Regions from separate parts of the Paenibacillus sp. P36 genome, predicted to be linked through region 1. Evidence: riboswitches for the same ligand, from Rfam matches in the RefSeq annotation. Region 1 holds a riboswitch; the other holds the start of a gene.
What was found. A riboswitch is a leader RNA that binds a small molecule or an ion and turns the genes downstream of it on or off. The one in region 1 is predicted to bind cyclic di-AMP.
Positions count from the first base shown of each region.

Region 1 (4,426 bases):
ATATGGGACTAAGAATGGCTTGGATTATTCCAAATGTATTAATGTACATTTTTTTCCTGGTTCTCTCTGTGTTTGTATTTGCGAATTCAGAAGGGCTAAACGATATCAATCGACTTGGGATATGGCTTGTTATCCTTATTTTATTATTGTTAATTGCACTTTTCGGGTCATACCGAATTTGGTCTTGGATACAAAAGGGGAAGTTGTAGATTAGGCTGCCAGTATGATTCGGTGGCCTCACACCCTCAGGTGAGCGGAAAAGTATCGTGAAGCGTTGGCTAAAGAGGTGGAACGGAGTACTTGGAATCAGATTGAATTAAAGTGAGTTGCCGCGTATTAAACGCGGCTATTCTTTTTTCTAAAGTTATATAATTCGAGTTGATTTCTAACGGAAGTGATGAGCAGATGGCTTTTCCATATTTCATTGACAATGCTCTTAGGATCGTGCGGTCCCTTGTCGCCAAACATATTGAACATCAACATGAGAGTAAGTTTATTGTCGGGAGTTTCTTCGCAAGAGATGCTCTCGTTCATCGAACCGTCCTGGTCGTAGTCAACGTCTGCACCGAATAACAAGCTGATTGTTGGCGTTTTCGAACCAAGAGAATTGCCGAACCATATTTTCACACACCTGACTTCAACTGGCCTGTAACGAACAATCGGTATATGTGCTTCTTTTCCGTCACTTTTTCATCCGTATAGTGAAATTCCATGTGACGTTTTTTACACTCCAGGGGGATAGTAATAAGGCGGCGGTTTAATCCAGCCACGCTTTCTCATTAATGATCGGTAAGGAGCACTGAATTGCAAGAGCCTGCTCATTGACCTGAGCAAAATAATGGTGACATCGGTTCTTAAACCCTGTGAAACCCCTTGCCCACACAAGGCGATACAAGCTGTTATTTTGCCAATGATGAGATTGGCTATTTCATCGTCTGTAAATTTTACGCCAAGAGGAATTTGGTTAGATTCGGAATCCGGTTTTTCCGCTGACACAGAGGGCAATGGAACGCCTTCCTTGATCAAAAAATCCCTGACCATTTCAATATCTTGTAGTGATTCATGAACCGCGTTCTCGACAGCATGCCTTAATTCAGCATCGGTAGTCGTATTTAATGCGATTTTATAGATAACCTGTCCCTCTTCATAGATGGTAAGAAGTGTCCATAATGTCATTACTTCACCTACATGCAACGGTGGTACTGGCTCTTCATCCAATAACGAGCCCAAGACACTCTTAATCGCGTCCCAGAATGTTGTCATATTTGGAAACACCTCCAATAACAACTATCCCCTAGAATAGTGAAGATTATACGCGCCTATACATTTGAAGTATATTTTGGATTTATATAAGTTTCCTTTGAGTCATCAAAGTATTAAGAAATTATATTGGGAAATGAAGTCATTCACACCACTTAGTATTTCGATGAGAATTAAATACGTTGATATGTAGGCAGTTTAAGATGAACTAAAACAGCAACAAGTTCTTGGACTTTATTTCCAAGACTTCCGCCAAAAGCGATGGCTCCCACTTTACCGATGGGAAAACCAAACGATATCATTGCACAGTAAATTATCAATGAACAAGGATGCTGAAACTGTGGCAAGAAAGGGTTATCCTCAACGTCCAAAATGGCTATGGATCGAGAAATAGTGCCAAGTCCAATTTCTTCGTTCAAACCAATAATCGCTACTTTTTTATTATTTTGCTGATACGTCATAACAGTTTTTGCAACAGCGGTTAGGGCAGAATGATTCCAAACGTGGGAGGAAGGAAAATCAATAATGATAGTTTGTGGCTAAAAATTATTTTGGATTTTTATAGTAATGAAAATCTTCGTTTGATGTTTGACGAATACAACATTGTTGTGTAATATAAAACTACGCTTAATTTCCGGATTGATAAATTCTGGAAAGCGGGGGAACCAATTTTCTGGGGCGAATCTTTAAGTAGGGAACCATCTTTCCCGAGCCCGGCAGCTAACCTCGTCAGCAGTGGATGGGTCAGCTTTTTATTATGCAAATAATTGCATTTTTGACCCGTAGAACGGGTCTTCTTGTTTAATTAGGCCTGTTTTGAAGGATTGAATCGTATTTATTTTACGATTTACACCCTCATACGGGTCTATTTTATTTGTCTTATTACACCCATCCATGACCATATATAGCAAAGGAGGTTATCGTTTTAGAATCATTAACCACCCTTAAACATCTAATAGCAGCTTTTCAAGGAGGATCATCGATGGCACAGCCGAAATACATTACCGATATTGATAAAATCACGGAGATTCCAGAGCAGGAACGAAGTAAACTGAAAGCAATTACGGAAAAGTTCGTATTTCGTGTGAATGATTATTACTTGAATTTGATTGATTGGTCTGACCCGAGCGATCCGATAAAAAAGCTAATCATCCCTAATGAAGGGGAACTATCGGAGTATGGACGTTGGGATGCTTCTGATGAAGACACAAACTATGTTGTCCCTGGTTGCCAACATAAATATAAAACAACGGCATTATTACTAGTTTCTGAAGTTTGCGGAGCCTATTGCCGATATTGCTTCCGCAAAAGGCTGTTTCGAAATGACGTGAATGAAGCAGTTGCAAACGTTGATCCCGGATTGGCATATATTGAAAACCACCCTGAAATTAATAATGTATTGCTGACGGGCGGAGATAGTTTAATCCTAGCAACATCGAAACTCAGAAAAATAATTGAGCGATTACGTGAAATTGATCATGTGAAAATTATTCGATTGGGCTCTAAAATTCCTGTTTTTAACCCCATGAGGATTTATGAAGACGAAGCTTTACTTGAACTTATAAGAACATATTCTACAGTCGATAAGCGTATTTATGTGATGGCACATATTAATCATCCAAGAGAAATTACAAAAGAAGCAAAAAGGGCTTTCGAAGCTTTACATAACGCAGGAGCAATCGTTGTCAATCAGACCCCTGTACTTAAAGGAATTAACGATGATCCCTTCGTTTTGGCTGAGTTGCTTGATAAGTTATCTTGGGCAGGAGTAACACCGTATTACTTTTTTATTAACCGTCCTGTTGCCGGTAATCGAGAATTTGTATTACCACTAGAAAGAGTATACCGGTTAGTTGAAAGTGCGAAGTCCTTAACATCTGGTCTTGGAAAAAGAGTGCGATTATCCATGAGTCATACGTCAGGTAAAATTGAAATACTAGCGATTGAGGGTGGCAAGGCATACTTAAAATATCATCAGTCTCGAGATAACGAATATGGGAAATTTATGGTGCTGGATTGCCCTGCTGACGCAGCATGGTTCGATGATCTGCCCGGAAGTGAGTATCTATGGAATAGGCCAAAGAAAATAGCAGCCGATGTTATCTCTGCGAATGATCTTCCGGACTTGCCTCTGCATTAACACAAAAGAATGATGAGGTTAAACTTGGAGGAGTCTGTCAATTAAGGGGCTCCTCTTGTTTTTTTAGGCGTACAAAAAGTGTTCAAGAACTTTTGGAGGTAAGTCATGCTAACCATATACGCGATGTTAGAAGAAATTCAAAAAAGAATCGATTACTTAAAATCTAAGGAAATTGAATATAAGAAGGTAAATAATGTAAGCGGTCGGCTAAATACCAAAACAAGACGGCAAGAATTACAGTGGCTAGTGGGTACTATTTGTGGAGAACATGCTGTTGAAAAAAAGACAGATGGGATTGAATCATTATGATTATGAAAACAAAAGAAGGTAAGATCATCGAAATTCTGTTCAAAGATGAACATATTTTAGTATATGTGATGATGGGTGGAAGCGGCCTATGAATGAGTTGAAAGAACCGACCATGAGAGATGTACAAACAAAACGTAAGCTTGAAAATCCAACTGATAAATTGAAGTGGAGATAATGAACCACGAATATACACATAATAGCAACAAGGCTCATCATAGGAGGTTTCAATGATCCACTACTGGCTTGTACTGCTCGGAATCGCAGTTGCGATCGCTTATGTAGCAGATAAAATAAAACAACCGTATCCAACATTACTTGTTGTTGCAGGGCTTTTGCTTGGTATTTTTCCCATTAATGCTCTTAATGAATTTAAAACCTATGTGTCTTCGGATCATGTCTTTCAAACGGCCGTGATTTTAATTTTCTTATCGGCGCTAATCGGAGATGCTGCACTTAAGCTTCCTTTTGGAGAGATTAAGGAAAACAAACGTCCGATATTATTACTGGCGTTATTAGGAACGTTTATGACATTTATTCTGGTAGCCGGGCTTTCATATTTCTTATTGGGCCTGGACTTACAAAAGTCGCTTGTCTTTGGCGCATTGATGGCAGCCACAGACCCGGTCTCCGTATTAACGATCTTTAAGTCAATGGGTTTGAACAAGAAGTTGTCCATTATCGTTGAGGGAGAGAGTTTGGCGAATGACGGAGTAGCTG
Region 1 is NZ_AP038372.1:1,007,689-1,012,114, forward strand. Features, by position in the region: gene ACKTT9_RS04660 (hypothetical protein) at 337-627, opposite strand; gene ACKTT9_RS04665 (DUF3231 family protein) at 724-1,263, opposite strand; gene ACKTT9_RS04670 (hypothetical protein) at 1,434-1,721, opposite strand; cyclic di-AMP (ydaO/yuaA leader) riboswitch at 1,875-2,010, shown strand; gene ACKTT9_RS04675 (KamA family radical SAM protein) at 2,243-3,400, shown strand; gene ACKTT9_RS04680 (hypothetical protein) at 3,506-3,709, shown strand; gene ACKTT9_RS04685 (cation:proton antiporter) at 3,937-4,426, shown strand, end outside.

Region 2 (4,426 bases), 790 kb from region 1:
GGAAGCCAAAAAAATTGCTGCGCGCTGCATACTGCAGGTAACCCATGGATTCCTTCATATAATGTTCAAATCTCTTCTGCCATAGGGCACGGGTATCCATGTCCATCGCCTTCATACCAATTCTCCTTTTACAAGCTTATAAAAGATGTCGTCCAATGACGCTTGCTGGAGTCCTGTCTGCTGACGTAATTCGACTAAATCGCCTTGGGCGACCATATGTCCTTTGTGCAGGACGACATAGTTATCGCAATATTTTTCAATCGTAGACAAAATATGCGAGGATATGAGAAATGACGCGCCGCGTCGCTTCATTTTGACCATCAACTCGAGCAATGAGCGGATGGCTAGCGGATCGAGCCCGAGAAAAGGCTCGTCAATGATGTAGAGAGAAGGTTCGATCAGGAATGCATTCATGATCATGACCTTTTGCTTCATCCCTTTGGATAAATGGCTTGCGAAAGACTTGAGCTTGTCCTGCATGTGGAACTGCTCGAGCAGCGCTTGTGAGCGGGAGAGATAGTCATCCTTCGTTAAGCCGTAAGCCATGGCAGTTAACTCCAGATGCTCACGAATCGTAAGCTCTTCATATAGCTCTGGACTTTCAGGCACATAAGCGTAAGTGGCACGGTAAGGCAGCGGATCTTCGGCCAGCGTCAAACCGTTAATTTTTATAGAACCCCTTTGTGGTTGAAGCAGTCCAAGGATGTTCTTGATGGTCGTACTTTTTCCTGCGCCGTTCAAACCAATTAATCCCATCATTTCACCTTGACGGATGGAAAATGTGAGGTCGTGAAGAACGGGTTTATTTGGTAAATATCCCCCGAATAAAGCGTCAACTTGTAATATGGGACCCATCTCAGTGCCTCCCTAAATAGCTAATTATTGGAATTTATATACGTGTTTCATACCTGATAATTATAAACAAATTTAGTTTCGAAGCCTAGTTTAAGAGTGAAAACACGAAGAAACTTAGTATTCGTACGTTATAATGAGTTAAATGTAGATAAAAGGTGGTTTTATTTCGAAAATAAGCTATTTTTAATCGATTTAGCCCTTTTTAGTAGGTGTTAATCCCTTTACAGGCAGAGATTAACAGCGTAATATACTTTTCATAATAACTTAATAACCAATTTGCCATTTTTCCATTCGCTGAGTTCCAATTATGGGAACGGGGGAACCACTGTTAGCTTATAAAGCGGCATCGCTGACGAAGTGAACAGAGTGAGTAACAGGGGTGAATCTTGGACGTTGAACGGAAGTTTACGTCTGAGTAGGGCGACTCTCACGTCCGAATCCGTCAGCTAACCTCGTAAGCGTAAGAGAGGTAACGATTGTCGTGCGTGCTATTTGTGTATTTTTACTATGCAAACTAAGCCAGCGAGAAGAGTCCTCTTCTTGCTGGCTTTTTGTCCCCATAAGGACCTTTAACTGTTTCGGACGACTAATCGTAACCCGGAATTCATAGGATGATGAATAGCAAAGCGGGGTGGGACGACCAGAACGCAGTTGTTTCCAAACAACTGCCGATGGACGACACGTTAAGTTAAATTAAAAACCTTAGTCGCGTCAAATTTAATCATGCTGTAACCTGGCGGCGAGGCTTTGAAGGAGGACCGAAGAAGTGGGCAGTATCTCTTTTAGCGAGACCCATGTAAAACGATCATCCAGCATGTCCTTCGCATTGCGATGGAAGCATGAAAACTTGCGTTTGATTTTAAGCCTGGCTATAATCTCAATCGCAATGACTTTCATGTTTTTGGTGTTGTTGTACGGTACGGCTACCAAGAGCGTATCCGTGGTTGTGAATGGACAAGAAACCGTTGTGCATACGAAGCAATGGGTCCTGCAACGCCTACTGGATGAACAAGCCATAACGATTGGTGAACACGATGAAATATCTGCAGACCCTACGGCTACAATCAAGGGCGGGGACAAATTCGTCATCGAACACGCTTCTCCAATTCAATTGACTGCTGATGGAAAGACCACCACTGTTTACACAACTGCAAGAACGGTTGAAAGTGCATTGCAACGTTTACATATTGCACTTGGGGAGCACGATAAGCTGACTCCCGAACCGACAGCCTCTTTGGGATCAGGCGATGAAATCAAAATCGTCCGTGTGAAAAAAGAGACGGAAGAAGTAACAGAGCCGATTGCATTCGACACGGAAAAGAAAAATGATGCATCGTTGCTTAAGGGTAAAGAGCAGGTCGTTCAAGAAGGTAAAGAGGGCGTACTTCTGAAAAAGAAAGAGAAGACTTACGAAGATGGCGTATTAGTTGCAGAAGCTGTTGTAGGTCAAGAAGTACAGGAACAAAGCGTTAAAAAAGTTGTGTCCGTTGGCACGAAAAATCCCGTTGTCGTTCTATCGGCATCATCCCCTAGTGTGGATGAGGTTTCTAAGAATGGTGTAACATTCGGGTATAAACAAATCCTCAAGAACGTGAAGCTCACGGCTTATTCAGCGGGAGCGGATTCGACAGGCAAAGCCGAAGGTTCTCCTGGGTATGGGAAGACCTATACAGGAACGACAGTTACTGAGGGCAGAACGATTGCGGTAGATCCGAAAGTTATCCCACTGGGATGGTGGGTTTACATTGAGGGCGTTGGCTTCCGTCGTGCTGAAGACATTGGCAGCGGTGTGAAAGGCCAAATGATCGATGTTTACTTTGAAGATCATGGCTATGCTAATAAATTCGGAACGAAACAAGGATATACGGTCTATGTCGTAGGACCGAAAAAGCCGTCTGAAAATTAACGTGTAAACGTCTGTTTCAGCGGGAACAATGTCAATATACGTTGCCAGGCAAGCAGCCTGGGCGAAAGAAGAGGGAATCCCTCTTCTTTTTCTGCGTACTGGGAAGGGAACCGATTATGATTAAAGAAGTCATCGTCGTTGAAGGCAAAGACGATACGGCCGCTATTCGCCGAGCTGTCGAGGCGGATACGATAGAGACAGGCGGCTCAGCCATCGGGCAAGCCGTATTGAAGCGAATAGCCCTCGCGCAGCAGCGCAGAGGCGTCATTATATTTACGGATCCGGATCACGCAGGTGAGCGGATACGGAAGATTGTGGCAGCCAAGGTACCGGGCTGCAAGCATGCCTTCATCACGCAGGCGCAGGCCGAGTATAAGGGCGACATCGGCGTCGAGAACGCAGCGCCGGAGATTGTCCGTGAGGCGCTCCAGAACCTGCGGACAGAGTACGACGGGGCTGTCTCGCAGCTTACTATGGAGGATCTCATAGCTGCAGGGTTGATCGTTCATCCGGAAGCGGCTTCCCGGAGGCTCGTCGTTGGCAATGCCCTTGGCATCGGCTACTGCAATGGCAAACAATTTTATAAGCGATGTGCGATGTTCCAGATCTCGCGTGAGGAATTTGAGGCAGCCTTGGAGCATCTGGAACCGAAGATATAGGGAAAGTGAAGTAAGGTGTGACAGTGGAATTCAGGATTTAGAACCTATAGATAAATGAGGGCTACATAATGACTATACCCGGCAATGAAGTGATTGTAACAGCGGAAGATGTTGCAACACCCAGTAAAACGAAACAAATTATAAAAAAGCACAATCTTGTGCTCAAAAAGAGTCTGGGTCAGAACTTCCTGATCGACCAGAACATCTTGGGCAAGATCGTTTCGGCTGCGGAGCTTGGGCCTAACAAAGGCGCGCTGGAAGTCGGCCCTGGCATCGGGGCGCTCACCCAGCAGCTGGCCAAGCTCGCAGGGCGCGTCTTGGCCGTGGAGATCGATCAGCGTCTCCTGCCTATTCTAGGCGAGACGCTGGAGCCTTATCCCCACGCGAGTGTCGTGCATGGCGATATTTTGAAGACGGACCTGCCGGAGTTGTTCCGGCAGCATTTTGACGGGCTGGATGGCGTCAGTGTCGTCGCCAATCTGCCCTACTACATCACGACGCCGATCATTATGAAGCTTCTCGAAGAGAAGCTTCCCTTGGAGAACATCGTCGTGATGATTCAAAAAGAGGTGGCCGACCGCATGGCGGCTCGCCCGGGCACCAAAGATTACGGCAGCCTCAGCATTGCCGTACAGTTCCACTGCGAGCCGGAGCTTGTCACGATCGTGCCGCGCACCGTCTTTGTGCCGCAGCCGAACGTTGACTCTGCCGTCATCCGGCTGCGTGTGCGCAAAACCCCGCCGGTCGAGGTGGCGGACGTGGACTTCTTCTTCGCTGTCGTCCAGGCGTCCTTCGTCCAGCGGCGCAAAACCTTGTACAACAACCTCGCGGCGAGGTTCTTTACCAAAGAAAACAAATCGGAGCTGGAAACTCTGCTCCATAGCATCAACATCGAGCCTTCGCGCCGCGGCGAAACGCTCAGCATGGACGAATTCGCGCGCTTGTCGACTGCGCTTCGCACGCACGGCTGTAAATAACCCGCACCAAATGCCCAGCCCCGCCATAG
Region 2 is NZ_AP038372.1:220,151-224,576, forward strand. Features, by position in the region: gene ACKTT9_RS00965 (ABC transporter permease) at 1-115, opposite strand, end outside; gene ACKTT9_RS00970 (ABC transporter ATP-binding protein) at 112-855, opposite strand; cyclic di-AMP (ydaO/yuaA leader) riboswitch at 1,138-1,331, shown strand; gene ACKTT9_RS00975 (ubiquitin-like domain-containing protein) at 1,622-2,761, shown strand; gene rnmV (ribonuclease M5) at 2,878-3,420, shown strand; gene rsmA (16S rRNA (adenine(1518)-N(6)/adenine(1519)-N(6))-dimethyltransferase RsmA) at 3,489-4,397, shown strand.
Region 2: another riboswitch for cyclic di-AMP. It lies ahead of ACKTT9_RS00975 (ubiquitin-like domain-containing protein); the one in region 1 lies ahead of ACKTT9_RS04675 (KamA family radical SAM protein).